3 regions of the Comamonas endophytica genome follow, and region 3 is predicted to be linked to each of the others. Evidence: riboswitches for the same ligand, from Rfam matches in the RefSeq annotation. Region 3 holds a riboswitch; each other region holds the start of a gene.
The links. A riboswitch is a leader RNA that binds a small molecule or an ion and turns the genes downstream of it on or off. The one in region 3 is predicted to bind cobalamin.
Positions count from the first base shown of each region.

Region 1: another riboswitch for cobalamin. It lies ahead of M9799_RS00050 (cobyrinic acid a,c-diamide synthase CobB); the one in region 3 lies ahead of M9799_RS12095 (nitrite reductase).
Region 2: another riboswitch for cobalamin. It lies ahead of cobW (cobalamin biosynthesis protein CobW); the one in region 3 lies ahead of M9799_RS12095 (nitrite reductase).

Region 1 is NZ_CP106881.1:5,745-15,387, forward strand. Features, by position in the region: gene cobO (cob(I)yrinic acid a,c-diamide adenosyltransferase) at 1-106, opposite strand, end outside; partial or broken gene M9799_RS00035 (ABC transporter ATP-binding protein) at 180-982, opposite strand; gene M9799_RS00040 (FecCD family ABC transporter permease) at 979-1,950, opposite strand; gene M9799_RS00045 (bifunctional adenosylcobinamide kinase/adenosylcobinamide-phosphate guanylyltransferase) at 2,011-2,571, opposite strand; gene M9799_RS00050 (cobyrinic acid a,c-diamide synthase CobB) at 2,574-3,974, opposite strand; cobalamin riboswitch at 4,108-4,345, opposite strand; gene M9799_RS00055 (DUF904 domain-containing protein) at 4,525-4,740, shown strand; gene M9799_RS00060 (cell division protein ZapA) at 4,737-5,111, shown strand; gene M9799_RS00065 (hypothetical protein) at 5,557-6,165, opposite strand; gene M9799_RS00070 (CsbD family protein) at 6,260-6,478, opposite strand; partial or broken gene M9799_RS00075 (putative bifunctional diguanylate cyclase/phosphodiesterase) at 6,826-9,314, opposite strand; gene M9799_RS00080 (cyclic di-GMP phosphodiesterase) at 9,311-9,643, opposite strand, start outside.
Region 2 is NZ_CP106882.1:120,623-130,265, forward strand. Features, by position in the region: gene M9799_RS17520 (OprD family outer membrane porin) at 1-918, opposite strand, end outside; gene M9799_RS17525 (pseudoazurin) at 924-1,364, opposite strand; gene M9799_RS17530 (ABC transporter ATP-binding protein) at 1,354-2,148, opposite strand; gene M9799_RS17535 (FecCD family ABC transporter permease) at 2,145-3,170, opposite strand; gene M9799_RS17540 (ABC transporter substrate-binding protein) at 3,184-4,194, opposite strand; cobalamin riboswitch at 4,316-4,513, opposite strand; gene M9799_RS17545 (GNAT family N-acetyltransferase) at 4,659-5,159, shown strand; cobalamin riboswitch at 5,192-5,406, shown strand; gene cobW (cobalamin biosynthesis protein CobW) at 5,513-6,571, shown strand; gene cobN (cobaltochelatase subunit CobN) at 6,571-9,643, shown strand, end outside.
Region 3 is NZ_CP106881.1:2,662,636-2,672,278, reverse strand. Features, by position in the region: gene M9799_RS12140 (hypothetical protein) at 1-9, shown strand, start outside; gene cobF (precorrin-6A synthase (deacetylating)) at 17-778, opposite strand; gene cobM (precorrin-4 C(11)-methyltransferase) at 778-1,572, opposite strand; gene M9799_RS12125 (cobalamin biosynthesis protein) at 1,569-2,003, opposite strand; gene cbiE (precorrin-6y C5,15-methyltransferase (decarboxylating) subunit CbiE) at 2,000-3,181, opposite strand; gene M9799_RS12115 (cobalt-precorrin-6A reductase) at 3,180-3,926, shown strand; gene cobJ (precorrin-3B C(17)-methyltransferase) at 3,931-4,689, opposite strand; gene cobI (precorrin-2 C(20)-methyltransferase) at 4,700-5,437, opposite strand; gene M9799_RS12100 (precorrin-8X methylmutase) at 5,448-6,077, opposite strand; gene M9799_RS12095 (nitrite reductase) at 6,061-7,287, opposite strand; cobalamin riboswitch at 7,493-7,729, opposite strand; gene M9799_RS12090 (M20 aminoacylase family protein) at 7,808-8,986, opposite strand; gene M9799_RS12085 (Bug family tripartite tricarboxylate transporter substrate binding protein) at 8,983-9,643, opposite strand, start outside.

The DNA of each region.
Region 1 (9,643 bases), 1.1 Mb from region 3:
CCGTGCTCTTGCCCTTGCCATTGCCGGTATTGACCAGCACCAGCCCGCGGCGCTGGCCTTCGGGCTTGGTGTAGGGCTTCTCGGTGGGGGCTTGTTCGATCTGCATGGTTTGCACTTTCGTTTGCGTGAGAGAGATGGACGCTGCGCGCAGGCAGCATCCGAAAATTATCTGCAGCGGGTCATGGACCGCGCCTGTGCAGCAGCCGCGGCAAGGCCACCCATTGGCCATCGATGGCGCGCACCTGGACGCGCTGCGCGAACACCTGCTCCAGCGCGGCATGCGAGGCCGGATCGGCGCAGCCGCCCTGGTGCAGCACCCTGCCCTGCGCCAGCACCAGCAGTTCCTGCGCCTGCAGCGCCATCGACAGCTCATGCAGCACGCTGACCACCGTGGTGCCTTGCGCGACGAGCTGCTGCACGCAGTCCAGCCAGTCGGCCTGGTGCGGGGGATCGAGATGGGCCAGGGGCTCGTCCATCAGCAGCACCCGGGCCTGCACCGCCAGCGCGCGCGCCAGCAGCACGCGCTGGCGTTCGCCGCCGGAGAGCTGGCCCAGGCTGCGGCCGCGCCAAGCCCAGCTCTGCGTCCGGCGCAGCGCCTGCTCCACGGCGGCATGGTCCTGCGCGGAAGCTGCGCCCAGCCAGGACTGGTGCGGCAGCCGGCCCAGCATCGCCGCGTCATAGACCGATATCTCGGGGGATACCGCCTGGTCCTGTCCCAGCCAGGCCAGCGTGCGTGCACGCTCGCGGCTGCTCCAGTCCGCCAGCGCACGGCCCAGCAGCAGCACTGCCCCTGGCCCTGCGCCATGCCGGCCAGCGCGCGCAGCAGCGTCGACTTGCCGGCGCCGTTCGGGCCGACGATGCTGGTCCAGCGGCCCGCGGCGATGCGCAGCGTGAGGTCGCGCAGCACCGGCAGGCCGCCCAGCGACACCGACAGATGCTCGGCCTGCAGCGCCCATCCGGCACCTGGCACATGGACGCTCATGCGGCCTCCCGCAGATTGCGCCGGTGCATCAGCCACAGCAGATAGCTGCCGCCCAGCACCGCCGTCAGCACACCCACCGGCAATTCCTGCGGCGCGAGCAGCCAGCGCGCCAGCAGATCGGCGCCCAGCAGCAGCGCCGCGCCCATGCCGGCGCTCAGCAGCAGCAACCAGCGGTGCATGGCGCGCACCAGCGAGCGCGCCAGATGCGGCGCGGCCAGGCCGACAAAGGCAATCAGCCCGCATTGCGCCACCGCCGTGCCGGTGGCCAGCGCCAGCAGCGCGATCAGCAGCAGGCGCAGCGGCGCCAGCGGCAGCCCCAGGCTCTGCGCCGTGGCTTCGCCCAGCGCCAGGCCGTCCAGCACGCGCGCCAGCGACCAGGCGGCAAGCAGCACGGCGACCAGCACGGCGGCCATCAGCGCGCAGGCGCTCCAGCCCACGAAGGCGGTGCTGCCCAGCATGAACGACTGCATGGCCTGCATGATTGCAGGATTGAGCAGCAAGACCATCGACGCCGCCGCGCCCAGCACCACGCCGACCACCACGCCGGCCAGCAGCAGCCGCAGCGTGTCGTGCGCGCCCCGTGCCAGCACCAGCGTCAGCAGCGCCGCGCCCGCGGCGCCGGCAAAGGCCGCGCCGGTGATGCCCAGGCGCAGCAAGCCCTGCAGCGCGAAGGGCGAGGCGCCCAGCGCCGCCATGGCCAGCGCCACGCCCAGCGAGGCGCCCGAGGCGCTGCCCAGCAGATAGGGATCGGCCAGCGGATTGCGGAATACCCCCTGCGCCACGGCACCCGCCAGCCCCAGCAGCGCGCCAGCCAGCCAGGCGCCCAGCGTGCGCGGCAGGCGGATGTCGCGCACGATCTGCCAGGCCAGCGGATCGCCCTGGTCGCCCCATCCCTCCCAGCCGCTGCTGCCCAGCCCGGCGCCCAGCGCCATCAGCGCCCCGCTGCCCAGCAGCAACGCAAGCGCCATCCAGGCCGGATGCAAGCCTTGCTTTTCCACTTCATGTAAGCTGGTTTCAGCGGTCATCAGTCAAGGGCTCTTGAGGACCAGGGGCAAGCCCGCGCACATCAAAGTGGCATGGCTGCAGACAGCGGCCACCTGCTGGTTGAGCATGCCCAGCGCATCGACAAACGCGCGCACCTCGCGGCCCAGCGGAATCACGCCCAGGCCGATCTCGTTGCCCACCAGCACCACCGGGCCCGGCGCCTCGGCCAGCGCGGCCAGGAAACCCGCGCGCTGCGCCGCCCAATCCTGACTCCGCGGCGGCTGGCCCGGCATGGGCATCATCCAGTTGGTGAGCCACATGGTCAGGCAGTCGATGACCAGCAGGCAGCCCGGCTGGCTGTGCGCGCGCACCGCGCCCGCCAGGTCCAGCGGCACTTCCAGCGTGCGCATTCCCGGCACGCGCTCGGCACGGTCATGCTGGTGGCGTTCGATGCGCGCGCGCATCTCCTCGTCCCATGCCAGGCCCGTGGCCAGCAGGCAGGCGCTGTGGGCGGGCGACTCCAGCAGCCAGGCCTGGGCCAATGCCTCGGCGCGGCGCGACTTGCCGCTCTTTTGCCCGCCCAGGATCAATTCGCTGCGCGCCATGCTCATGTGTCCTCCCTGTGATCGTCCAGCGCCTGGCGCGCGCCCAGCAGCGCCGCCACCGCGCGCGGGTGCGAGGCGAACCAGGCGTGGAAGAAGCTCGCATGCAGGCTGCCGTGGCGATAGAGCCATTCCCCGCTTTCGGCGCCCGCATCCGCATCGGGTCGGCGGCTGCGGCCCAGCACCTGCGCGCCACTCTCGAGCCGCGCATAGTGGAAGCTGTGGCCGCGCAGCAGCCCCCAGGGCGTGGACAGCTGCTGCATGCCCAACCCTGCCAGGCGCTTTTGCATCTGCGCCCGGCCCGGCATCAGCCCCCACAGCGGCGTCCACTGGCCGTCGCTCCCGGCAATGCCTTCGCACAGCGCCAGCATGCCGCCGCACTCGGCCCAGATCGCCCTGCCCGCTTCCCAGTGCGCACGGATGTCGGCCTGCACCGCGCCCTGCGCCGCAAGCTGCGCGGCATGCAGTTCGGGGTAGCCTCCGGGCAGCCACAGCGCATCGCACGCCGGCAGCCTCTCGCCAGCCAGCGGCGAGAAAAAGCGCAGCTGCGCACCCATGGCCCGCAGGCATTCCAGATTGGCGGGATAGACGAAGCTGAAGGCCGCATCGCGCGCCACGGCCACCACCCGGCCGTCGAGCCAGGGGCCCAGCGCTTCGGGCTGGCCTGCCTCGGCTGCCGGTGCCGGCGGCGCAAATTCCACCGTCCATTGCTGCCAGTCCTGCCAGCTGCGCTGGCCCAGCGCCGTGGCCTCGAGCGCATCGGCAGCGGAGTCGAGCCGCTGCATGCCGTCCGCGAGTTCCTGCGCTGCCACCAGGCCCAGGTGGCGCTGGGGCAGCAGCGCCGTGCCCGCATCGGCGGCAATGCGCTGCACCGCGCCCAGCCAATGGCTGTCGGCATGCACCCCGGCCTGCAGCAGCTGCGCATGGCGCGCGCTGGCCACGCGGTTGGCCAGCACGCCGGCCCAGCGCAGGCCCGGCTGGAAATGCTGCAGCCCGTAGGCCACGGCGCCCAGCGTGGCGGCCATGCCGCCGGCATCGATCACCGCCAGCACCGGGATGCCGAAGCGGCGCGCGAGATCCGCGGCACTGGGGCTGCCGTCATAGAGCCCCATCACGCCCTCGATGAGGATCAGATCGGCAGACAGCGCCGCCGCGTGCAGCCGCGCGCGCGCATCGGCCTCGCCTGTCATCCACAGGTCCAGCGAATGCACCGGGGCGCCGCTGGCCAGCTGGTGCCAGTGCGGGTCGAGATAGTCGGGCCCGCATTTGAAGACCTGCACGCGCCGCCCCTGGCGCGCATGCAGGCGCGCGAGCGCCGCCGTCAGCGTGGTCTTGCCTTGGCCCGAGGCAGGCGCGGTGATCAGCAATGCGGGGCAGCGCGCGGGCGTCATGGTGCGCTGCTCCATGGCAGGCTGGCGACAGCCAGGGCGCGGCGGCGCACGACGCCGTGAACAGGGTGAAGCATGAGTATCAACGTGAAGCCACCCGGCGCCGACCTCCCCGTCGGCAATGGGTTCCAGCAATCCGCGATGCAGGCATGGCGGATGCACTTCGTTGGCCGGTATCCGGGCTGGGCGGAGCGAAGCTCTTGCAGGCCTTCCCAGCGCGATGCCAGTGGCCGGTGAAGAAGAGCCGAGCGGGCAAACGCTCATCCGCTGACCGTTGCGGGGGCAGCGCAGGCACGAAAGCGGCGCCCGCGCGCCGCATCCTCCCTGCTTCCCGTTGAACTATGCATCCTGGAGGCGGACGCATGAGCACCAACGCCGGCCATTGTAGCCGCGAGTGGCGTCGGTGCGGCCCTGGCTGCCGATTCATGCCAGCCACGCAGGACCCAAGTTGGCGAGCACTTGCATGCTTCCGAGGCTGTAGGACAAAGCATATTCCACACGCCCGCAGGCCGGAGGAACGCTTTTTTACGCCTATCTCCAGCCGGCAAGTTCTACAATTGGACCTCCTATGTCTGCCCCGTCCCCCCTCGACCTCATATCCGACCGCGTGGAGCGACTTCTGTTGCGCCACGAGGAGCTTCAGCGCACCAATGCCCTGCTGGCCGAACAGGTCGCGGCCCTGACCCAGGAACGCGATTCGCTGCGCTCGCGGCTGAGCGCCGCGCGTGCCCGTGTCGATGCCCTGATCGAGCGCCTGCCCAGCAATGAAAAGGCCGGCACATGAAGCAGCTTGACGTGCAGATCCTGCATCAGAACTATCTCCTGACCTGCCCCGAGGGACACGAGGAACGCCTGCTCGAGGCCGTGGCCCGTGTCAACGACACTATGGCCCGCATTCGCGACGCCGGCAAGGTGCGTTCGCGTGAACGCGTGGCGGTATTGACCGCGCTCAACATGGCTTTCGACATCGTCACGGCAGAGCGCATGCCAGCTCCTGCTCCCGTTGTCGCCGAGCCGGTGGCGGTCGAGACGACTGCTGCCGAAGACGCCTTGGTGCAGGCGGCCATGATCCAGCAGCAGGAAGACGCGCAGCGCATCGTGGCTCTGCTCGAGCGCCTTGACCAGGCGCTTGAAGACGATCCGCAACTGCTGTAAAATTTGCGCCTGCGGCGGCGAGCTTGGCGCATCCACATTACAATGAAGTCGTCTGCAAATCTGCTGGGCTTTATATTTCCTTGAACCAATGCTCATTGAGCCCGGGCTTGGTACATCGCTTGGTGAGCGTGATCGTCTCGCGTCAGATGAACCCAACGTCAAGCTGCCCTTGCCCACCTGAACCCCGGTTCAGGATGCCGGTCTGGTGGAATTTGCAGACACCCAATTTCCCTGACGGGCCGTGCATTGCACGGCCCGTTTTCATTGGCTTGCCGCTCCATGCACGTGGGCTTTTCGCGGTCCCGGCAGGCATCCGCAGCCATCACCCCCCTGCCGCGCCGCAGCAAGCGCAGCGGGGTGCATACGCAAGAAAGCCGCAATCGCGCCCTGCGCGACTGCGGCTTGAAGCAGCGGATTCAGGCCCCGCTGCGCATCAGCTCGGGATTTATTGGCCGTGAATGCGCTTGGCGTCGGCCACGCACTTGTCCTTGACGTCACCGCTCAGTGCATCGCAACGCTCGCGGGCGGCCTTGTATTCGGCTTCGCGCACTTTTTCCTGGCTGGCGTCGCGGCGCGCTTCGGGAGCCGTGGTAGTGCCGCGCTGGGTTGCAGCCGGCATGGCCGCAGTGCCGGCGTTGCCCATGGGGCCCACGTTGCCGGAAGTGTTCATCTTGGCAGCTTCCGTGGCCTTGACGTGCGCCGCCTTGGCGTCCTTTTCGCAGACGTCCTTGGCATTGCCCTTCAGGTCATCGCACTTTTCCTTGGCCACATCGTATTCGGCATCGGCCTTGGCCTTGGCGATATTGTGGCGGTTGCGCTCGCTGGCATCGGCGCGGTACTCGAGTTCGGCCTCGGCCACCTTTTCACGGCCCTTGGCCTCCTTCTCGCAGACATCCTTGGCATTGCCGGACAGGGTGTCGCACTGGGCCTTGGCAGCCTTGTAGTCGGCGCTGATCTGGTCTTTGGCGGCCTTGTGCTCGGCAGGCGTGGCGGCGAATACCGAAGACATGCAGGCAACGGCAGCGATGGCGGTGAGTTTTTGTTTGAAGTTCATGATTATCTCCTTGTGATCATGACAGGCAGGGAATATGCATTCAAGCTTTGAATGCACCCTTGATGCCTGGCACGGAATATGTCGAAAAAGACCGTTATTCGTCGAAACGGAAATCGGGATTGCGCTGTTGCCAGTCGCGCAGCTGGGTCTCGGCCTCTTCCTTGGCCACTCCCTGGCGCTCCTGGATCCTGCCGATGAATTGGTCGCGCTTGCCGGCAACGACATCAAGGTCGTCATCGGTAAGCTTGCCCCATTGCTCGCGGATCTTGCCCTTGAATTGTTTCCAGTTTCCTGAAACTCGATCTTCGTTCATACAAAATCCTTTTTATCTACGCGGTTCTGAAGCACAGCCCGCTGAATTGAAAACACATTCACCCGAAAGCGAGATGTGCATTCAATGTATTCCGCAGTGCAATTGGCAGATGTGGGATATGAAGTTTTATGCCAGTCGGCTTTCACCTACACTCGCAACAAAGCATATAAATCAATTGTTTTTGATTATCAAATAGCAGAAACCGATAAATCAGGATAATAGAATCCCGTTGGATGGCCCTGTCGCTCCGGCAGTGCTCTGCTCAGGGACAGCCGCCCGCGGCGCTGCATCAGGCCGCGCCAGGCGAATGCGGCGCCGCGTGGCAAAGGCCCTGCGGCGGCTGGACGCTACTGGCGTTCCGGGCTGCCGCTTTGCAGGCGCAGGGCGGAGTCGGCCACCACGCCGCAGTGCCAGTCGTCTTCCTGCAGCACACCCATTTCACGCATGCGGGCGTCGAAAGCCTCGGCCGGCAAACCGGGCGAACACAGGAATCCCTGGAAGAACTGGCATTGCAGCGACTGCAGACAATCGCGCTGCGCGCTGGTCTCCACGCCCTCGGCGACGACCTCCGTGCCCAGCGCCTTGCCCATGCTGATGATCGCGCTGACGATGGCCCGGTCGCCCGGGTCCTGCGGCAGGCCGCGCACGAAGGACTGGTCGATCTTGATCTTGGCGATCGGCAGTTTCTTGAGATAGCCCAGGCTGGAATAACCGGTGCCGAAATCATCGATCACCAGCCCCACGCCCAGCTCGGCGATGGAGCGCACGCGTGCCGCCATCTCGTGGGCATCCTGCAGCAGGATGCTTTCCGTCAGCTCCAGCTCCAGCAGGTGCGCCTGCAGGCCGTGGCGCGACAGCAGCTGCTGCAGCCGCTCGACGAAGTCGGGCTGGCGGAACTCCAGCGCCGAGACATTGACCGACACCTTCAGCGGCCGCCCCCCAACGCTCCAGCGCACGGCTTCGCAAATCGATTGCTCGAGCACCCAGGCGCCCAGCGTCACGATGTAGCCCGACTCCTCCGCCATGGGGATGAACACGCCGGGCGAGACCATGCCGAATTCGGGATCGTTCCAGCGCAGCAGGGCCTCGGCCCCGACGATGCGGTTGCTGCCTATATGCACCTGCGGCTGGAAATAGACCGCCATGCGGCCGTGCTCCAGCGCCTGGCGCATCGCATGCTCGAGCTTCATGCGCGACAGCAGGCCGGAGTTCATCTGCGGCTGGTAGAAGCTGTAATGCCCGCGGCCGCGCTCCTTGACCCGGTACATCGCGGTATCGGCCTGCATGATGAGCTCGTCGAGCGTATGGCCGTGGTGGGGGTACTGGGACACGCCGATGCTGCACTGCACCGAGAAACCCAGCCCATCCAGCAGGAAGGGACGCAGCATCTCGCGCAGGATGCGCTGCGCCACGCTGGCCGCCAGGGTTTCGTCGCAGCCCTCGAGGTAGAGCACGAATTCGTCGCCGCCCAGTCGGCAGAGCATGTCGGCCGCGCGCAGGCAGCCCTGCAGCCGCTCGGCCACCAGCTTCAGCACGCGGTCGCCAAACTGGTGGCCCAGCGAATCGTTGATGATCTTGAAACGGTCGAGGTCGATGAACAGGATCGCGAACACCTCATGGCCGTCCGCCGCGCGCGCCAGCGCCCGCTCCACATGGGCGGACAGGCACAGGCGGTTGGGCAGGCCCGTGAGGGCGTCGCTGAAGGCCAGCTCCTCGATGCGCTGCTGCGCCTGGCGCTGCTGCGTCAGGTCGCGCATGAAGCCAATGGTCTGGAAGACCATGTCCTGCGCATCGCGCAGCGCCACCCACGACAGCCGTACGGCGCAGCGCTGCTGCCCGCCCTGCTCGAGCCACAGGTTGCCCTGCCAGAAGCCGCCGCCGCGCCATTCCTGCGCTGCGGCCGCATACCAGTCGGCCGGAGCGCTGCTGCCGAACAGCTCCCGCACATCGCGCCCCGCCCAGTCGCCCTCGCCCATCAGCCGCAGGCAGGCGGGATTGGCGCGCACCAGCCGGTGCGCGGCATCGGCAATGAAGATGGCATCCAGGCTGCAGTCGAACACCCGCGCCGCCAGTTTCAGGCCGGCCTGCACCTCCACCTCGTGCGTGATGTCGCGAAAGCTGTGGATGCGGCCGATGGGCGCGCCGCGCTTGAGCTGGGGCACGGAGCGCCGCTCGATGATGTGCCCGCTCTCGAGCTCCAGCACGTCGGTGCTCTCGAGCAGCGGCTGGCGCTGAAGCTGCTCGAGCCGCAGCAGGTAGGCCTGGCGGTCACGCACCTTGGCGGCCATGTACTCGAGAATGCCGGCATCGTTGCGCTGGACCAGCATGTGCTGCGGCAGCCCCAGATGGCGGCCAGGCGATGGTTGAATGCGCGGATGCCGCCATCCTGGCTGCACACCAGCATGCCGTCGGCCGTGGAGTCGAGCGTGGCGCGCAGGTCCGACAGCAGGCCCTCGAGTTCCTGCTCGGTGTGCGCCTGCTCGCTGCGGTCCAGCATGCTCAGCATGATCCAGCCGTTCTCGCCACCCAGGGGGCAGTCGATGCGTTCGACGCGCTGCTCCACCGGACGCAGCGTGCCGTCGCGGCACTGCACCTGCGTCAGCGTCTGCGAGCCATTGCGCCACTGGCTGGCGTCTTCCCAGAGGCACAGGTCCTGCGGCGTGGCGGCCAGCGCCTGCACCGGCATGCCCTGCATGTCCTCGCGGTCATAGGCCGTCAGCCGCTGCGCTGCACGGTTGGCAAAGCGGATGCACAGCGTGTCCTCATCGATCAGCCACACCGCCTCGAGCAGCGCATCGAGCGTCTGGTGCCAGAGGGCTTGCAATGGCTGGTTCATGGCTGGCAAGGCTCCACCGCACGTTCGAAGAAATAGCAGATGTGCTGGCGCGGCGAGAGATAGCTCAGCGCCTCGCGCGGCAATTGGTCCAGGCGCAGGCTGCGCCGGATGCTGATGTCCGGGCATTGCTCCAGATTCAGCGGCTTTGCCTGCGCCAGCGGCACGCTGGCGTCGTACACCAGCAGCTCGGGCTTGAGCGGGCGCGAACTGTTGACCGAAACCACCATCGCGTAGCGCCCGTCCGCAAGCTGCACCACCGAGCCTGGCGGGTACACGCCCATCATGCGGATGAATACCCGCAGCATCGCCGGATCGAAGCGTTCGCGGAA
Region 2 (9,643 bases), on a different replicon from region 3:
CACCTTCTGGTAGCCCACACCGACCTTATGGACGCCGATGCCATAGCTGGTCATCAGGCTGAAGGTGGTGTTGTCGACTTCTCCCGCGCGCGCCGCTCCGGTGCTGCGGTTGCGGTAGAGGTTGAAGCTGAAGGCCAGCGACTGCCCTGGCGCGAGATCGCGCTTGTGCAAGCTGCCCAGATACCAGGTGTTCCAGTGATCCTCGTACCGGCCCAGATAGCTGCTCACGCTCCAGTTCTTCACCGGAGTGGTCCATGTTCCACCGGCGAAGCTGAAGGACTCGGCGTTGGCGCCGGAATAGTTCGCCAGCAGGTCGCCGCCATTCTTGCGGCTGTTGCGGTCGGCCCAGGCGCTGAAGCGGCCGGCCTGCAGCGCCAGCGCCGGGATATCGGTGCTGGTGAGCAGCCAGCCGCGGTTGGTCTCGGGCAGCAGCCGGGTGTCGGAGGAATTGAAGATGGGATTGCGCGTGCGCATCTCGCCGATCTTCAGCTCGGTGGATGAGACACGCAGCTTGAGCGCCGCGCCCGCGCGGCCGAAGCTGCGCGCGATCTCCTGCCCGTCGCGCGCCACATAGCGCGGAGTGGCGCGGGCGCCGCCAGCATCAGTGCCCAGATTGAGACCGGCATAGGCATGGGCATCGACACCCATGCCGATCGGTCCGCGCGTGTAGCCCGACTGGTAGTTGAGCATCAGGCCATAGCCCGATTCCTGCGCCTGCGTTCTTCCGCGCTGGCCATCGGTCGCGCGAAAGCTGCTGCCATGGCGGTAGTCGAGCTGCTCGAAGACCAGGCGGTTGTGCAGCTGCAGCGTGGAGCCGGCGGCCAATCCGGTGGCGGAATCCTGTGCGCCAGCCAGCGCCGTGCCGCAGATGCCCAGCAGCGCCATGCTCGCGCCCAAGGAGAAGTGGTGCCTTGCCATGGCGATCAACGCGCCGCGCGCGCCGCGATGTGCTGGAAGCGCTTTTGCGCGCGCTCGGGCGCCTCGGCGGGAATTTGCAGCGCGGACAGGGGCGCATCGCCCACCTGCACCAGCATCACCATGCCCATCGCGTAATGCGGCAGGCACTTGATGCCATAGAGCCCGGCTTCGGTGAATGTCACCTCGATCTCCTCGTTGATCCTGCCCTTGAACGGGCGGGCGCCCGCGGGCAGCATGCCGTCGATGGACACCGCATCGTGGCCATTGCTGCTGGCGAGGAATTTCAGCTTGTCGCCTGGCTGCAGCCGGATGAACTCCGGCTCGTAGACCATTGCGCCCTGGCTGCCGCGATTGAGCATTTTCACTTCGAAGGTTTCGGACCAAGCTGCAGTCGCAGCGCAGAGCCCGAGCAGCAGGGCGCCCAGACGGGCCAGTTTATGGTTCATGGTGGAAGTCATCGAGGGGTTTGAAACGCAGCACGGTCGTGCCGTCCTGGGGATCGATCAGCGCACTGGCCTGCACCCGGAACACCTCGCGCAGCAGCGCAGGCGTGAGCATCCGGCGCGGCGTGCCATGGGCCACCAGGCGGCCTTGGTGCAGCACGGCCAGCCGGTCGCAGGCCAGCGCCTGGTTCAGGTCATGCAGCGCCACCACCTTGGTGATGGGCAGGCTGCGCACCAGCTGCAGCAGCGACAGCTGCTGGTGGATGTCGAGATGGTTGGTGGGCTCGTCCAGCAGCAGCACGCCGGCCTGCTGCGCCAGCGCCCGCGCGATATGCACGCGCTGGCGTTCGCCGCCGGACAGCGTGTTCCAGGCACTGTGCTGCCGGTGCTGCAGGCCGACCGCGGCCAGCGCTTCCTGCACGATGCGGCCATCCCCGGCGGACAGGGGCGCGAGCGCCGACAGCCAGGGCGTGCGCCCGAGCTCGACGGCATCGCGCACATGGATGGCATCCTGCGTATCCGCCATCTGCGCCACAAAGGCCAGCCGCTGCGCCAGCGACCTGCGCGAAAGCCGCTGCAGCGGCTGGCCGTCGAGCATTACCTCGCCCGCCGTCGGCGCAAGAATGCCCGCCAGCAGCCGCAGCAGCGTGGATTTTCCCGAGCCGTTCGGCCCGATCAGCCCCAGCATCTCGCCGGGCTGCACCTCCAGGCTCACGCGCTCGACGATGCGTGAACCACGCGGGCCCCAGCCGACCTCGCGCGCCTGCAGCGCGGCCGGCGCCCTCATACGCGGCCTCCGCGGCCCCTGAGCAGGATCGCGGCAAACACCGGCGCGCCCACCAGCGCGGTGATCACGCCGATGGGCAGCACCTGGCCGGGAATCAGCGTGCGCGAGATCACATCGGCAGCAATCAGGAACACCGCGCCCATCAGGGCGCTGACCGGGATCAGCCGGCGATGGCGCACGCCGACGATAAAGCGCGCCGCATGCGGAATCACGAGGCCCACGAAGCCAATGGCGCCGACGATCGACACCATCACCGCCGTGATCAGCGCTGCCGCCAGCAGCAGCACCAGCTGCAGCCGCCGCACCGGCACGCCCAGCGCGGCGGCCGATTCAGTTCCGAAGGTGAAGGCATCTAGCGCACGCGCGTGCCAGGCGCAGACGGCCATGCCGGCCAGCGCCACGCCGGCCGTCAGCAGGGTGTCGCTCCAGCGCACGCCGCTCAGGTTGCCCAGCAGCCAGAACATGATGCCGCGCGCCTGCTCGGCGCTGCCGGACTTGGTGATGATCAGCGAGGTCAGCGCATTGAACAGCTGCGAGCCGGCAATGCCGGCCAGCACGATCTGCGCGCCGTTGCGCAGGCCCCCGCTGCCCGCGGCATGCGCCAGCAGCGCCACCAACGCAAATGCGCATACGGCGCCAAAGAAGGCACCCGTGGTCATCGACACTGCGCCCGCGCCCAGGCCCGCCACCGACACCAGCACCGCCCCCGTCGAGGCGCCGGCGGAGATGCCCAGCAGATAGGGCTCGGCCAAGGCGTTGCGCAAGAGCGACTGCAGGATCACGCCCGAGATCGCCAGGCCCGCGCCGCAGCTGGCCGCCACCAGCGCGCGCGCCAGCCGGTAGTTCCAGACGATGCCCTGGTCGATGGGATCCACCGGGTATCGGGCGCCCAGCAGCTGGTTGGCCAGCACCTGGAAGACCGTGGCTGGCGCCAGCCGTGTCTCGCCGATGGCCACGCCCAGCAGCACGGCAACGGCCAGCAGGGCCAGCGCCGCGGCGCCCAGCAGAAGGATTCGCAGCACTTCGGTGAGGCTCTTAACGCGCGGGCGCCTGCAGCTCGAGCGCCGCCTGCGCGATCTGCTCGATGCCATCGACCATGCGTATCGAGCCCTGCAGCGCATCGGCATCGACGATCACGATGCGGTTGTTCTTCACCGCATCCATATGGCGCGTGACCGGGTCCTTCTTCAGGAACTCGAGCTTCTTCCGGTAGTCGTCGGCGGGAAAGCGCCGGCGGTCCATGCGCGCGATGATCAGCATCGAGGGGTTGGCCTTGGCAATGGTTTCCCAGCCCACGGTGGGCCATTCCTCGGCCGAAGTGACGATATTGCGCAGCCCCAGCGTCTGCAGCATGTAGCCGGCCACACCCTTCTGGCCTGCCATGTACGGGTCGATGGACAGATCCGCGCTGGAGAACCACAGCGCCGCCGACATGTTCCGCAGCCTGGGCGACTGCAGCTGGGTGACGGCCTTGGCTTGGCGTTGCCGGAGTTCCTGCACCAGCGCCTGGCCGCGTGCCTCGACGTCGAATATCTGCGCCAGCTGCTGGATGCTCTTGTAGAGCGTATTGACGTCATAAGCCGCGGTGCGCGTGCCGTCGGCGCCGCTGAGGTTGTTCTTGCCCTCGCAGTCCGAGGGCATGGCATAGGTGGCGATGCGCAGGTCATGGAACTGCTCGCGCGTGCCGACCACGCCCTCCTTGCCCACCATCCATTCGAACTGCGACACCACCAGCGCCGGACGCTTGCCGATCACGGCCTCGAAGCTCGGGTCGTTGTCGGCCAGGCGCGGCACCTTGTCGTCGATCGCCTTGAACTGCGGCTGCACCGCGTTGAACCACAGCGAGGTGCCGGACACCCTGTCGCCGAGGCCCAGCGCATAGAGCATCTCGGTGCCGGCCTGGCCGATGGTCACGGCGGATGCGGGAGCCTTGTCGAATTTCAGGGTGTGGCCGCAATTTTGCAGCTGCAGGGGGTAGTCGGTGGCGCTGGCAGCCAGCGGGGCCGCGGACAGCAGCAGGGAGAAGGCGAGGCGTCGAAGCAGCATCCAGGGATCTTTCCAGAAAAGGCGGGCGCTTCCGGAAGCCAGCCATGCACGACCCGGCCCGCCGCTGCTGCGGCACGCCTGGATTCCCGCCATTGGTCGCTTCCCGGACACCCCGCCGGCAGTGATCGTCTAATCCTCGGCAGGTCTCCTGACTGGCAAGTCATCGCACGCCTGGCGCCTTCCCGAACGTGCGTTCAGTGGCTTGGTGCAGGGGCACTCGTTGCCTACAGTTGCGGGGGCAGTTCCATTTCGTGGATTCCCTCATGTGTCGGCACGGGCCGATGCATGTCCTTGCGGAACCGGAGGTGGGGTTAATGTAGCTGATTTGGGGGAGGTTGCTGGGGTGTTGGAGGGCAGGACGTCCATCCTTCGACAGGCTCAGGACGAACGGGGTAATACCTTTCGCCCTGAGCCTGTCGAAGGGTGTCACCCCTACAGCGCCGCAAATGCCATAGAGTTCCATCATGTCCCGCATCCTGCACATCGAACCCGTCCCTACCCTCCCGCCCGTTCTCGACTTTCTCCAACAAGCCCGCTCCCAGATGTTTGCCGGACGCGCCGATATTGAAACCATCCCACCGGATCTGCAAAGCTTCGAACAGACCTACGCCAGCGGCACCGGCCGGATGCTTGCCGCCTGTGATCCCGCGCGCCAATTGATCGGCACCATCGCCTGGCGCGCCTATGACGGCCGCTTCGCGCAACTGGATTTCTCCCCAAAGAAGGTGGTGGAAGTGGTGCGTCTGTTCGTCGCACCCGAATACCGGCGCCAGGGCATTGCCGATGCGCTGTTCCAGGCGCTGTGGGAGCAGGCCATTGCGCAAGGCATCGAAGTGCTATATCTGCACACCCATCCCTTCCTTCCCGGCGCCCTGGAATTCTGGCAGCGCCATGGCTTCGAGGTGATCTGCCGGGATGCGGATCCACAATGGCAGACCATCCATATGCAATGCGCGCTCCAATGACCTGCGCGCTAGAGGTCGAAAGACGCCTCCTATAATCCCCGCACCGTACAGGAGTCCCGCGCCGAAGTCTCGGCCGGGGTGAAACGGGAAGACCGGTGACCCCATGCATTTGCCTGGCCATTCCGGCGCAGCCCCCGCTGCTGTAAGCCTGACAGACACAACGCAATGCCACTGGGCGCCGGCCCGGGAAGGTGCTGTGCGCTGGGTGACGGCAAGCCAGAATACCGACCTGTAGGCTTTCAGCCGTTGCCCCGGGGTGTGGGCGGCCTGCTCATGTCCCGTGGCCGCCTCCCGCCCGCGGGCGCCTGGCATGCCGTCCCCGTCCCTGGTGCGCTTTACTACCAGGAGACCCCATGACCCCATCCGCCAAGATTCCCGCCACCATCGTCACCGGCTTCCTGGGCAGCGGCAAGACCACGCTGCTGCGCCATATCCTCGAGAACGCGGGCGGGCGCCGCATCGCCGTCATCGTCAATGAATTCGGCGAGCTGGGCATCGATGGCGACATCCTGCGCAGCTGCGGCATCGGCTGCGACGACAACGGCGAGGAGCTGCCGGGTCAGCTCTATGAACTGGCCAACGGCTGCATGTGCTGCACGGTGCAGGAGGAGTTCTATCCGGTCATGCGCGAGCTGATCGCGCGGCGCGCGGATATAGACCATATCCTGATCGAGACCAGCGGCCTGGCGCTGCCCAAGCCGCTGGTGCAGGCCTTCAACTGGCCGGAGATCAAGAACGCCTGCACGGTGGATGCCGTGATCACCGTCGTCGACGTGCCCGCCACCGCTGCCGGCCAGTTCGCCGCCAACCCTGCCGCCGTCGATGCCCAGCGCCGCCAGGACCCGAATCTGGACCACGAATCGCCGCTGCACGAACTCTTCGAAGACCAGCTGATGTCGGCCGATCTGGTGGTGCTGAGCAAGCTCGATCTGGCTAACGCCGAGGACCGCGCCAAGGTCGAGGCCATCGTGCGCGAGGAAGTGCCGGCGCAGGTGAAGATCGTCGCCGCGGACCAGGGCCGCATCGATCTGGGCGTGGTGCTGGGATTGTCCAGCGCCTCGGAGGAGACCATCCACGAGCGCCAGGGCCACCATGGCCATGACGAGGAGGACCATGACCACGATGATTTCGACTCCATCGTCGTGAAGCTGCCCGAGGTCGAGCGCGATGGGCTGCTGGCCGCGCTCGAACGCATCGTGTCGGAGCACCAGGTGTACCGCGTGAAGGGCTTCGTTGCGGTTCCGGGCAAACCGATGCGCCTGGTGGTGCATGGCGTGGGTACGCGCTTCGACAGCTATTTCGACCGCCGCTGGGCCGCGGGCGAGACGCCGCAGACGCATCTGGTGCTGATCGGCCATGATCTCGACGAGGCCGGCATCCGTGCCGAGCTCGCCTCCCTGGGAGCGCGCTGATGCATCTGCTTGCCGTCCAGCCCGGGGGCTTCGTCGATGACGAGGCCTTTGTTTCCAGCCTGGGCCAGACGCCGGCGCAGGTGGTGGTGCTGAGCGCGGCCGACACCACGCTGGCGCTGCTGGCCGAGGCCTGCGCCCAGCTGCGCGCCGGGGTGGATGGTGAGCGGTTGCCCACGCTGCGCCTGGCCAATCTGATGCACCTGCGCCAGCCGGCCTCCGTCGATCTGTATGTGGACGAGGTGCTGCAGCATGCGCGCGTGATCGTCATCGACCATCTCGGCGGCGAGAGCTACTGGCCCTATGGCACCGAGCGCATCCGCGAGATTTGCCGCCTCAAGGGCATCACGCTGGTGATGTTCTCGGGCGATACCACCGAGGACCTGAATCTGCTGCAAAAGAGCACCGCCCAGGTGGAGCAGTGCCGCGCCCTGTGGCGCTATCTGCGCGAGGGCGGCATAGCCAATGCGCGCGAGATGCTGCGCTATCTGTGGCAGGCCTTCCTGGGCGGAACGCAGCCGGCGCTGCCGCCGCGCCCGCTGCCTTCGGTGGCCGTGTACCACCCGGCGCACGATGCCGCCACGGCCGAGGACTGGCAGCAGCCCGGCCCGCTGCAATGGCTGCCCGGCGCCCCCGTGGTGCTGATCGCGTTCTACCGCGCGCATCTGCAGTCGGGCAACACCCAGGTGTTCGAGGCGCTGAGCCGCGAACTGCTGGCGCGCGGCATGAACCCGCTGCCGCTGGCGCTGCTGTCGCTGAAAGACGCGGCCAGCATGGCGATGCTGCACCAGCTGTGCGCCGAGCGTCATGTGGCGTTGATCCTCAACACCACCTCGTTTTCGCAGTCGTCCCTGGAGACACCGGGCGACCACGCGCTGGCGGGCGATATCCCGGTGCTGCAGGTCATCATGTCCGGCGCCAACGAGCAAAGCTGGCTCGACGACGCGCACGGCCTGCAGCCGCGCGACATCGCCATGCATGTGGCCATGCCCGAGGTCGACGGCCGCATCATCACGCGTGCCATCAGCTTCAAGGGCCGCGCGCACCGCAGCGAACTCACGCAGTCCGACGTCGTGCAATACCAGCCGCATGCCGAGCGCCTGGCCTTCGTCGTGGAGCTGGCGCAGCGCTGGTGCCGGCTGCGCAGCAAGGCCAATGGCGACAAGCGTCTGGCGCTGATCCTCGCCAACTATCCCACCAAGGAAGGCCGGCTGGGCAATGGCGTGGGGCTGGATACGCCGGCATCGGTCATCCACATACTTCAAGCCTTGCAGCAGCAAGGCTATGCCATCGATGCGCTGCCCGCCGATGGCGACGCGCTGATGGCGCTCCTGCAGCAGGGCATCACCAACGATCCGGATTCGTGGGCCGTGCGGCCTGCGCAGCAGAGCCTGGCGCTGCAGAGCTATCAGGCGTTCTTCGCCAGCCTGCCCGAATCCAACCGCGAGGCGGTGCTGCAGCGCTGGGGCGCGCCGGAGGCCGATCCGATGGTGCGAGATGGGCGCTTCATGATCGCCGGGCTGCGCTGCGGCCAGGTGTTCGTGGGCATCCAGCCGGCGCGCGGCTACCAGCTCGATCCCGCCGCCAGCTACCACGACCCCGACCTGGTGCCGCCGCATTACTACCTGGCCTTCTACCACTGGCTGCGCAGCCACTGGAACGCCGATGCGATAGTGCATGTGGGCAAGCATGGCAACCTCGAATGGCTGCCGGGCAAGAGCGTGGCGCTGTCAAATACCTGCTGGCCCGATCTGGTGTTCGGGCCCATGCCGCATCTCTATCCCTTCATCGTCAACGATCCCGGCGAAGGCACGCAGGCCAAGCGCCGCGCGCAGGCGGTGATCGTGGACCATCTGATGCCGCCGCTCACGCGCGCCGAAAGCTATGGCCCGACGCGCGATCTCGAACGCATGGTGGACGAATACTACGAGGCCATCACCATGGACGGCCGGCGCGCGCAGCTGCTGCGCCGCGAGATTCTTGCCCATATCGTGAAGCATGACCTGCACCAGGATCTGGGCATGGCCGCGCCGCGCGGCGCCGAGGAGGAGCAGCTGCTGCTCAACAGGACCGACGCCTATCTGTGCGAGCTCAAGGAAAGCCAGATCCGCGACGGGCTGCATGTGTTCGGCCAATCGCCCACGGGGCGGCTGGCACGCGACACGCTGCTGGCGCTGGCGCGGCACCCGGTGGGCAATGGCCAGGGCGCCAACGGCAGCCTGGTGCAGGCCATGGCGCGGGACCTGCAGCTGGGCAAGGATTTCAACCCGCTGGATGCAGCGTGGGAAGCGCCCTGGAACGGGCCGCGCCCCGAAGTGCTGGCGCAGATCGATGCCCAGCCCTGGCGCCATACGGGCGATACGCGCGAGCGCCTGGAACTGCTGGCGCTGGACTGGCTGGAGCGTGCGCTGGACGAGATCAGGGCGGCCCATTGCGGCATGGCAGATACCCTGCAGGTCCTCGAGCGCGTGCAGCAGGACCTGCGCCCGCGCCTCGAGGACTGCGGCCCGCAGGAAATCCTGCAGCTCAGCCGCGGGCTGGAAGGCCGCTTCGTTCCCGCCGGCCCGAGCGGCGCGCCCACGCGCGGGCGCCCCGATGTGCTGCCCACCGGACGCAATTTCTTTTCCATCGACACGCGCGCCGTGCCCACGCCCACCAGCTGGACGCTGGGGCTGCAGTCGGCGCAGTTGCTGGTCGAGAAATACACGCAGGAGCATGGCGACTACCCGCGCACGCTGGGCCTGTCGGTCTGGGGCACGGCCACCATGCGCACCGGCGGCGACGATATCGCGCAGGCCTTTGCACTGCTGGGCGTGCGCCCGAAGTGGGCCGACGGCAGCTGGCGCGTGGTGGATTTCGAGGTGCTGCCGATGGCGGTGCTGGGCCGCCCGCGCGTCGATGTGACGCTGCGCGTGTCGGGCTTCTTCCGCGATGCCTTCACCAATGTGATCCGGCTGTTCGACGCCGCGGTGCAGAAGGTGGCGGATCTCGAAGAGGAAGACGAAGACATCAACCCGATCCGGGCACGCGTGCTGCAGGAAGCCGCGCTGCTGCAAAGCCAAGGCATGCAGGCCA
Region 3 (9,643 bases):
CCCCATTGACAGCCGCTCAACAGCCCGTGCCCGGGCGGCGCAACAGATAGATATCCATGATCCAGCCATGCTCCTGGCGCGCCTGCGCGCGCCGGGCGCTGATCTCGGCCGCCGCCTGCGGCAGCCGGCCGTGCAGCAGGATCTGCTGCGGCATGCCCAGATAGGCGCCCCAATAGATTTCCACATCGGGCAGGTGCACCTGCTCATAGGAGCACTGCCCGTCCAGCATCACCACCAGCGTGCCGATGCACTCGGGCCAGCCCTGGTCGCGCAGCTGGCGGCCCGTCGTGACCAGAAAGGGCGCGCCGATCTCATTGAGCGCGATGCCATGCGCGCTGCACAGCACCTGCATCGAGCTGATGCCCGGCACGACGCGCACCTGCGCCGCAGCCAGCCCCAGGCGCGCGGCAATGCGCAGGGTGCTGTCGTAGAGCGCCGGGTCGCCCCAGACCAGCAGCGCCACGCGTCCCGTGCCCGCGGGCAGATGCGCGCTCAGGCTGGCCTGCCAGCGCCGGGCGATGGCGTCGTGCCATTCATCGACCTGCTGGCCATAGTCGTCTCCCTGCTGGCGCCGCTGGGGCATCTCGAAATGCGCGATGCGCTCGTCGCCCACGCCCAGCTGCTGCAGCATGGTGAGGCGCACCTGCGCCAGCTCGGCCTTGTTCGCCTCCTTGTGCGGCAGCAGCACCAGATCGGCGTTGCGGATCGCGTTCTCGGCTTCGCGCGTGAGGTGATCGGGGTTGCCGGTGCCGATGCCGACCAGGAACAGCTCCAGCATCAGAGGCCCTCGCCGGCCGTTGGAAACCGCGGCGCCTCGCCGCGCGGGCGGTAGCGCCGGTCGTAGTCGTTGGCGTAGAGGCGGCTCAGGCCGAAGCCCTCCTGGCTCAGCGTGGAGCCGACCAGTATCAGCGCGCTGCGCTGCAGTGCATTGCCCTGCGCGGCCGCCGCAATCCCGCCGACACGCGTGCGCACGATCACTTCATCGGGCCACGAGGCGCGCCAGACGATGGCCGCCGGGCAGTCCGCGCCATAGTGGTCCAGCAGCTCGCGCTGCACCTGATCGGCCACATGCACCGACAGGTGGATGGCCAGCACCGCGCCGGTGGCGGCAAAGGCCGCCAGGGTCTCGCCGCCGGGCATGCTCGACGCGCGCCCCGAGGTGCGCGTGAGCACCACCGACTGGCACGACCCGGGCAGCGTCAGCTCCGCGCCCAGCGCCGCCGCGGCGGCGCTGAACGAGGGCACGCCGGGCGTCACGGTATAGGGAATGCCCTCCTCGCGCAGGCAGCGCAGCTGCTCGCCCATCGCCGACCAGATGCTCAGGTCGCCCGAATGCAGGCGCGCCACGTCCTGGCCCCTGGCATGGGCTTCACGCATTTCGGCAACGATGTTCTCGAGCGACAGCGGCGCGGTATCGACCAGATGCGCGCCCGGCGGGCAGTGCGCCAGCAGTTCGGTGGGCACCAGCGAACCGGCATAGAGGCACACCGGGCTCGCGGCCAGCAGGTCCCGGCCGCGCACGGTGATGAGATCGGCGGCGCCCGGGCCGGCGCCAATGAAGTGGACTGTCACGGATGAACTCCTGTTTCTGAATATTCTTGCGGCAGCGCCAGGCCGGCGATGGCCAGCGTGGCTAGCCGGTCTGCCGACACGATGCGTCGCAGCAGCAGATGGGCCTGCGCTCCCTGCTGGCGCGCGGCATGCAGCGCCAGCGCCTCGCAGACGCTGCCGGTGGCAAAGCGCGCCACCAGGCGGGGCGATGCCGAAGGCGTATCGATGGACGCAATGGCGTTTTCGGGCCAGGCACTGCAACCGGCCTCGGGTACCGCGGCGCTGCGCCAAGCCTCGAACTCGTGCCAAGCCGGGGTCTCGCGCCTGGATTGCAGCAACGCGAAATGCCATTCGCCCTGCGATGGCTGCGCGCAGGCCTGTGCCCAGCAGCTGGCAAAGGATTGCCGCTGCGCCGCGGCGCGCCAGCCCCAGCCGGCGAAAAGCGGCCTCATCGCTGCCACACCCACTGCACGACGGGCCGTGCCGCCTGCCACGATTGCATGCTGCCCAGCGGCACCGCCTCGCTCCACTGCAGCTGCAGCAGCTGCCCGCCGCAGGTGCGGTGCAGCGCCATCAGCAGCGCCTGGGTTTCCAGCGCCACGGCATTCACCACCAGGCGCCAGGGTGCCTGCAGTTGCGCGCACAGCGCATCGAACAGCGCGCGGTCAAAGCCGCCGCCCACGAACACCGCCTGCGGCGCGGGGCCGAGCCGGGGCAGCAGCGCCAGCGAGTCGCCCTGCAGCACCTGCAGATCCACCGCGTGGCGCGCGGCGTTCTGCGCGATATTGGCGACGCGCGCCGCATGCTGCTCCACGCACACTGCCGTGCCGCCCGCCAGGCACCATTCGACGGCCACCGAACCCGAACCCGCGCCCAGATCCCACAGCCGCTCGCCGCGGCGCGGCGCGAGCGCCGCCAGCGTCATCGCGCGCACGGGGCTCTTGGTGATCTGGCCGTCATGCGCAAAGCTGTCGATGGAGCGGCCCGGCACCTGCACGAAGCCCTGGCCGCCGCGCGCGTCGAAGGCCGCGGCCACGGGGGCTTCTACCCGAGCGCCCACAAGCTCCTGCGCCCTGCCTTCGCGCACCGTCTGCGCATCGCTGCCGGCCTGCGAGACCAGCCACATCGGGCTCTCGCCCCAGCCCTGCTGCTGCAGCCACGCGGCCAGCTCCGATGCCGCCGCGCCGTCGCGCAGCAGGCAGATAAAGCGCTGCCCCGGCGCCAGCAGCGGTGTGAGATGTTCGAAGCTGCGCGCATGCAGCCCCAGGCAACGGGTTTGCTCCTGCGGCCAGCCCAGGGTGCCCGCAATCCACGAGAATGTCGAGGGCTGCGGATGGTTGCGCCACTCGCCGGGCGCAAGATGCCGGGCCAGCGACGTGCCCGCGCCGAAATGAAAGGGATCGCCCGACACCAGCACCGCGACGCGCGCCTGATGGCGCAGCTGCAGCACCGGCGCGGCGCTGAAGGGCACGGGCCAGGCCTGGCCGCGCGCGCCGACCCCGGCCAGCGCGAGGTGGCGCGGGCTGCCGAACACCACGCTGGCCGCATCGAGATCGCGCCGGGCGGCGGCGCTCAGGGCCTCCAGGCCGGATGGATGAATACCAATGATTGAAAGCCACGCATCGGCCATGCCACAGGTTCTCCTCTTAGGGGGCACGCTGGATGCCCATGTTCTGTCGACGCTGCTGCAGGCCGCGGGCGTGCGCGCCATCTATTCCTATGCGGGCGTGACGCAGACGCGCCGCACCCCGGCGCTGCCCACGCGCGTCGGCGGCTTTGGCGGCGTCGAGGGGTTGGTGCAGTATCTGCGGGAGCAGCGCATCACGCAGGTGATCGACGCCACCCACCCCTTTGCCGCGCAGATGAGCCGCAACGCCATCGGCGCCTGCGCAGCGCTGGGCATTCCCCTGCTGGCCATGGAGCGCCCGGCCTGGCAGGCCCAGCCCGGCGACCAGTGGCAGCATGTGCCCGACATGGCGGCCGCGGCCGAGGCACTGGCCCCGCATATGCAGCGTGTGTTTCTGGCCATCGGCCGCAAGCAGCTGGCGGCATTTGCACCGCAGGCCGCGCCGCGGCGCTTCGTGCTGCGCATCATCGACAAGACCGGCGAGCCCCTGCCCCTGCCCGCATCGAGCTACGAACTGCTGATCGCGCGCGGGCCGTTCGCACTGGCCGACGAACGTGCCCTGCTGCAGCGCCATGCGATCGACTGCATCGTCAGCAAGAACGCCGGCGGCGCCGACACCTACGCCAAGATCGGGGCCGCGCGCGAACTGGGCGTTCCGGTCGTGATGGTGGACCGCCCGCAGCTGCCCGCGCGCCTGCGCTGCGAAACGCCGCAGCAGGCCATGCAGTGGCTGGCCGGCCAGCGCTGAGGGTTCAAGCATCGGGATAGCTGCGCGGCGTGTAGACATGGCGCCCCACCCTGCGCGTCAGGCTGCTGCCGACGATCACCACCGTGCGCATGTCGGCCATATCGGCTTGCACCTGCGCCAGCGGCAGCACGTCGAGCGTCTCGTCGGCCCGGCTGACATTGCGCGCGAAGCAGACCAGCCGCCCGGGCTCGCACTCCTGCTGCAGCACCCGCAGCGCGCGCGCGAAGCCCTCGGGCCGCGACCTGGAGCAGGGGTTGTAGAACGCCATGGCGAAATCCGCCTGCGCCGCCAGGCGGATGCGCCGCTCGATCACGGCGGCCGGCTTGAGGTTGTCCGACAGGTTGATGGTGCAGAAGTCATGCCCCAGCGGCGCGCCCAGGCGCGCGGCCGCGGCCAGCATGGCGGTGATGCCGGGCTGCACCTCGATATCGACCGCAGCCCAGCGCTGGCGCTGCTCCGGCGTGGCCATGTCCAGCACCTCGAATACCGCGCTGGCCATCGCGAACACCCCCGGGTCGCCCGAGGACAGCATCAGCACCTGGCGCCCGCTGGCCGCCAGATCCAGCGCCTGCCGCGCGCGCCCGAGTTCCTCGCGGTTGTCGCTGGCATGCAGCCGCAAATGATCCATGCCGGCCAGCCGCTCTACATAGGGAAAATAGCCAAAGGCATCGGTGGCCGCGGCAATGCTGGCGCGCACCTGGTCGGTGACCAGCGCGGCATCGCCGGGGCCCAGGCCCACGACAGTCAGGCGTCCAGTCGTCATGCGTCGCGCCTCACATGTCATTGGCCGGGCGCCGGCCCTGGCCGTGCACGATCACGATGGAGAAATACGGACAGCGCTCGGGCGCCGCATGCAGCGGCATGACCTGCTGGTCGGCCATGGTGCCGTTGATCACCAGCCAGGCCTGCGCAAGCTTGCCCTGCTCGGCCAGCAGCGCGCGGATGCGCCCCAGGTGGCGGCCGACCTTCATGATGACCAGCGCGTCGGAGCGCGCAATGTGCTCGCGCAGCGGCGCGTCGGGCAGCGTCGCCGGCAGCACGCTCAGCACATCGTCGCCCCAGGTGACGGGAATGCCCGTCGCATGCCAGCAGCCGACCATGCCCGGAATGCCGGCCAGCACCTCCACCTCCGCCCCCGCCTGGCGCAGCCGCACATACAGGTGCATGAACGAGCCATAGAGAAAGGGGTCACCCTCGCACAGCACGATCACGTCTTCGCCCTGCGCCAGCTGCGTCAGCCGCGTCTGCCAGTCGAGATAGAAATCCGACAGCTGCGCGATGTAGCGCGGGTCGTCGTGCGGAATCTCGGTCGTGAGCGGGTACTCCATCGGGTACTCCGTCACTTCGGCATGCAGCATGCCGTTCACGAGCTGCCGTGCCTTGCCCGGGTGGCCGCGCTTGCGGAAATAGGCGACCTGGCGCGCATTGCGCAGCAGCCGGTCGGCCTTCACGCTCATCAGTTCGGGATCGCCCGGGCCCAGCCCGACGCAGATGATCTTGCCGCGGTTCATGCGCTGCTCCTCACTCGGCCGGCGAGGCCAGCGCATTGACCGCGGCGACGGTGATGGCCGAGCCGCCCAGGCGCCCCTGCACGATGGCAAAGGGAATGCGCCCCCACTCGCGCAACGCGTCCTTGGACTCCGCCGCGCCGACGAAACCCACCGGGCAGCCGATGATCGCCGCGGGGCGCGGGCAGGCCGGGTCCTCGAGCATGTTGAGCAGATGGAACAGCGCCGTCGGGGCATTGCCGATGGCCACCACCGCGCCACCGAGCCGGTCGCGCCACAGCTCCAGCGCCGCGGCGCTGCGCGTGTTGCCGATCAGCGCCGCCAGCGCCGGTACATGCGGGTCCTGCAGCGTGCAGACCACCTCGTTGCCGGCCGGCAGGCGCTTGCGCGTGATGCCTTCGCTGACCATGCGCGCATCGCAGAGGATGGGCGCGCCGCGCTGCAGCGCGGCCTCGGCGGCGGCGGCGAAATCGGGCGAGAAATGGATATGCGCGGCCAGCTCCACCATGCCCGCGGCATGGATCATGCGCACCGCCACGCGCTCTTCCAGCGGAGTGAAGCGCGCCAGATCGGCCTCGCTGCGGATGATGCGAAAGGATTGCCGGTAAATCTCTTCACCGCGCGTTTCATAGGTATGGGTCATGGAGCAGTCTTGTTATCTCCGCTGGCGCTCTGTCGGCAGCCACGGAGGAAATCGGGGTGCGGGGCGCATTGCCGCGGCTGATATGCAGCAGCGCCTTGCCACCGGCATCGGGGCCCGCGCAAAGCACGGCCGAGGCTTCGGCAGGCAGCGCGCAGAACTTGGCGCAGCCGCTGACATGCAGATGCCGGTGGCGCGGCACATCGCCGGCAAGCGCCAGTGCCAGGGTTTGCGCTGCCACCAGGCCCTGGGTGCAGCGCGGCGCGCCGGTGCAGGCGGACACGCGCAGGCGCGCGTCATCGGGACGGGTGATCCAGTGCGCAGCATCCAGCGGGGTGATGGCGCGATCGGCCAGCAGCAGCGAACGCCAGGGCGTGACGCGCAGTTCGGCATCCGCGGGCAGTTGCCTTGCCAGCTCCTGCATGGCCGCGGCATCGATGCGGCCCAGCGGCGCGCCCAGCACCTGGCCATGGGCGGCATGCGGGCCGGGGAGCAAGGGATCGGCGCGCTGCATCAGCGCCGCGTGCAACGGCGCCCCTACCTGCGGCGTGCGCTGGGCCAGCAATCCGCGCAAGCGCGTGGGCGCGGGCGCCGTCGTCATGCGTTCGCGCGCAAACCAGAGAGCCAGCTGCACGGCGGCATCCACGGCCTCTTCGGCGCGCGCAAAGCCATGCCATTGCGCCGTACCGCCCAACGCCAGGCCGTAACCCGCATCTTGGTCCACCCAGAGCTGAAGGTCCGCGCCAATGCTCTGCATGCGCCGCGCCGGATCGTCCACCAGCAGCCCGAATTTGCTGGGCAGCGCCTGCAGGCCGGCACGCGCCAACGCCGCCGGGCTCAGGTGTTCGATCGCGGCCTGCGACAACTGCCGCGCCAGCGCATGGGTGGCATCACCGCGCCGGTACAGGGCCGTGCAATGCACCGCCGGCGCGAGATCGGCATCGGCGTCGGCAGGCACCAGCCCGGCCTCGATCAGCCGTGCGCGCACGACCGGCAGCTGCGCCGTGCCCACGCCGCGCAGCTGCACATTGCCCAGCCGCGTCAGTTCGATCTGCGGATGCGCATGCGCCAGCGCCGATACCGCCAGCACGCGCCACTGCGCGGCGCTGACGGCCGCGCAGTGCGGACGCACGCGCACGATCCAGCCGTCCTGCGCGCGCATGGGCTGCCAGGCAGTGGGGCACCAGCCCTGGACCTGGATGGACTGCGTCATGGGGAAATGGGCGCGCCGTGCGGCGTATCGACGCCCGGCGCAGGTCCTGCCCATGCGGACGGACAGCCAGATGCTTGCTGCATGCAAAATCAATCGTCAGTCGGGCCGCTTCCCGGGCCGGATGGATGAATAGTGCAGAGGGAGAGAAATCGAGGGGCGCGGCTGCGGGCAGCCGGTCACCAGGCTACTGCATTCCCGCTGCGCCTTGGGTTCACACCAGGCCGGTCTCCGGACTCGCAGAGCTCAACCCGGGGGCCGAAGCCTCGACACGCCTTCCCGCTTGCGCAGTGGCTGCCCGGGCCGTGGGGCCGGGGCGTGCATCGAGGCACTCTGATTACCGTTGCGGGTGCAGTGCAGGCTTTGTGGCATGTCCACGCACCTGCTTCCCGTTTCATTCCAGGCGCGCAATGCGCCATGGAACACCTGTGATCGGGGCGGATTTTACGCGATGTCGGCAGCTTGCGCCCGGCGCGGCCGGCGAGGCGCGGCCGGCGAGGCGCGGCCGGCTAGGCGCGGGAGCTCAGCGCAGGAAGCGTTCGGCCAGCTGGCTCCAGAAAGCCGCGCCATAGGGAAGGTTGACGTCGTTGAAGTCGTACCTGGGGTTGTGCAGGCCGCGCCCGCCATCCGCGGGGCCGTTGCCGATGCGCACCAGCGCGCCCGGGCAGCGCTGCAGCATGTACGCGAAGTCCTCGCTGCCCATGAGGCGCGGGAAGTCGCGTTCCACGCCCTCCTCGCCCACCAGATCGGCCGCCACCTGCGCCGCCAGCTCCACGGCAGCGGCGTCGTTCACCACCACCGGGTAGCCCTCGACATAGTCGATCTCCGCGCGGCAGCCATGCCCCTCGGCCACGCCCGCGATCAGCGCGCAGATGCGCTCCTTGAGCAGCGCGCGCATTTCCGGGGAGAACGAGCGCACGCTGATGCCGATCTCGGCCTCGGCCGGGATCACGTTGAGCGCATCGCCGGCGCGCAGCCGGCCCACGGTGACCACCGCCGATTCCGCCGGATCGACATTGCGCGCCACCACGGTCTGCAAGGCGGTGACGATGGCCGCTGCCGCGACCAGCGGATCCACGGCCAGGTGCGGGCGCGCCGCATGGCCGCCGACGCCGATGATCTTCACGAACACCCGGTCGCCCGCGGCCATGAAGGCGCCGCTGCGCAGCAGAAACCGTCCTTGGGGAATGCCGGGATGGTTGTGCATCGCGTAGACCGCATCGCAGGGGAAGCGCTCGAACAGGCCGGCATCGACCATGGCCTTGCCGCCGCTGTCGAAGCCGCGCTCCTCGGCCGGCTGGAAGATCAGGTGCAGCGTGCCGCTGAAGCGGCGCTGGCGCGCCAGGTACCTGGCCGCGCCCAGCAGCATCGTCATGTGGCCGTCATGGCCGCAGGCATGCATGCGGCCCGGAACGCAGCTCGCGTGCGCCGCGCCCGTGGCCTCCTCGATGGGCAGCGCATCCATGTCGGCGCGGATGCCCAGGCGGCGCGCGCCCTCCCCCACGCGCAGCGTGCCGACCAGGCCGGTGCCGCCAAGGCCGCGCGTGACCTCGTAACCCCATTCCTGCAGCTTGCCGGCGATGAAATCGGAGGTCCCATGCTCGGCAAAGGCCAGCTCGGGATGGCGGTGCAGATGGCGGCGGATGGCGACCAGCTCCTGCTCGTAGGGCAGCAGCTGCTCGATGCGGGTGTACTGGGTCATTCGAGAACGATGTTGTTGGCCTTGGCGATGCGCTGGTAGAACTTGATGCGCTCGGCAATCTCCGCGCGGTAGGCCTGCGGCGTGACGTCTTCGGGGACCATCATGCCCTTTTCCACCCAGGTGGCCTGGGTCGCCGGGTCCTGCAGCACCTTGCGCGTGGCCTGGTACAGGCGCTCGATGATCGCCGGGGGCGTGTTGGCGGGCGCGGCCAGGCCGGTCCAGGAGGTCAGGTTCAAGTCGGGCAGCTTGAGTTCGGCAAAGGTCGGCACGTCGGGCAGCTGCGGCACGCGCTGCGGCGCGGCCACGGCCAGCGCGCGCAGCTTGCCGTTGCGGATGTTGCCCAGGTTCGACGACAGGTTGTTCCAGGTCAGCTGCACCTGCCCGGCGATCAGGTCGGTCACCGCCACGCCGGCGCCGCGGTACGGGATGTGCGTCATCGGCAGCTTCGCCTGGGTCTTCAGCAGTTCCATGCTCAGGTGCGAGACCGAGCCGGTGCCGGCACTGGCGTAGTTCAGCTTGCCGGGGTTGGCCTGGGCATATTTGACGAGTTCCGCGAAGCTGCGCACCGGCAGGTCGGCGTTGACCAGCAGCACGTTCGCCAGCCGATCGATCAGCGTGATCGGCGCGAAATCCTTGACCGCGTCGTAAGGCAGGTTC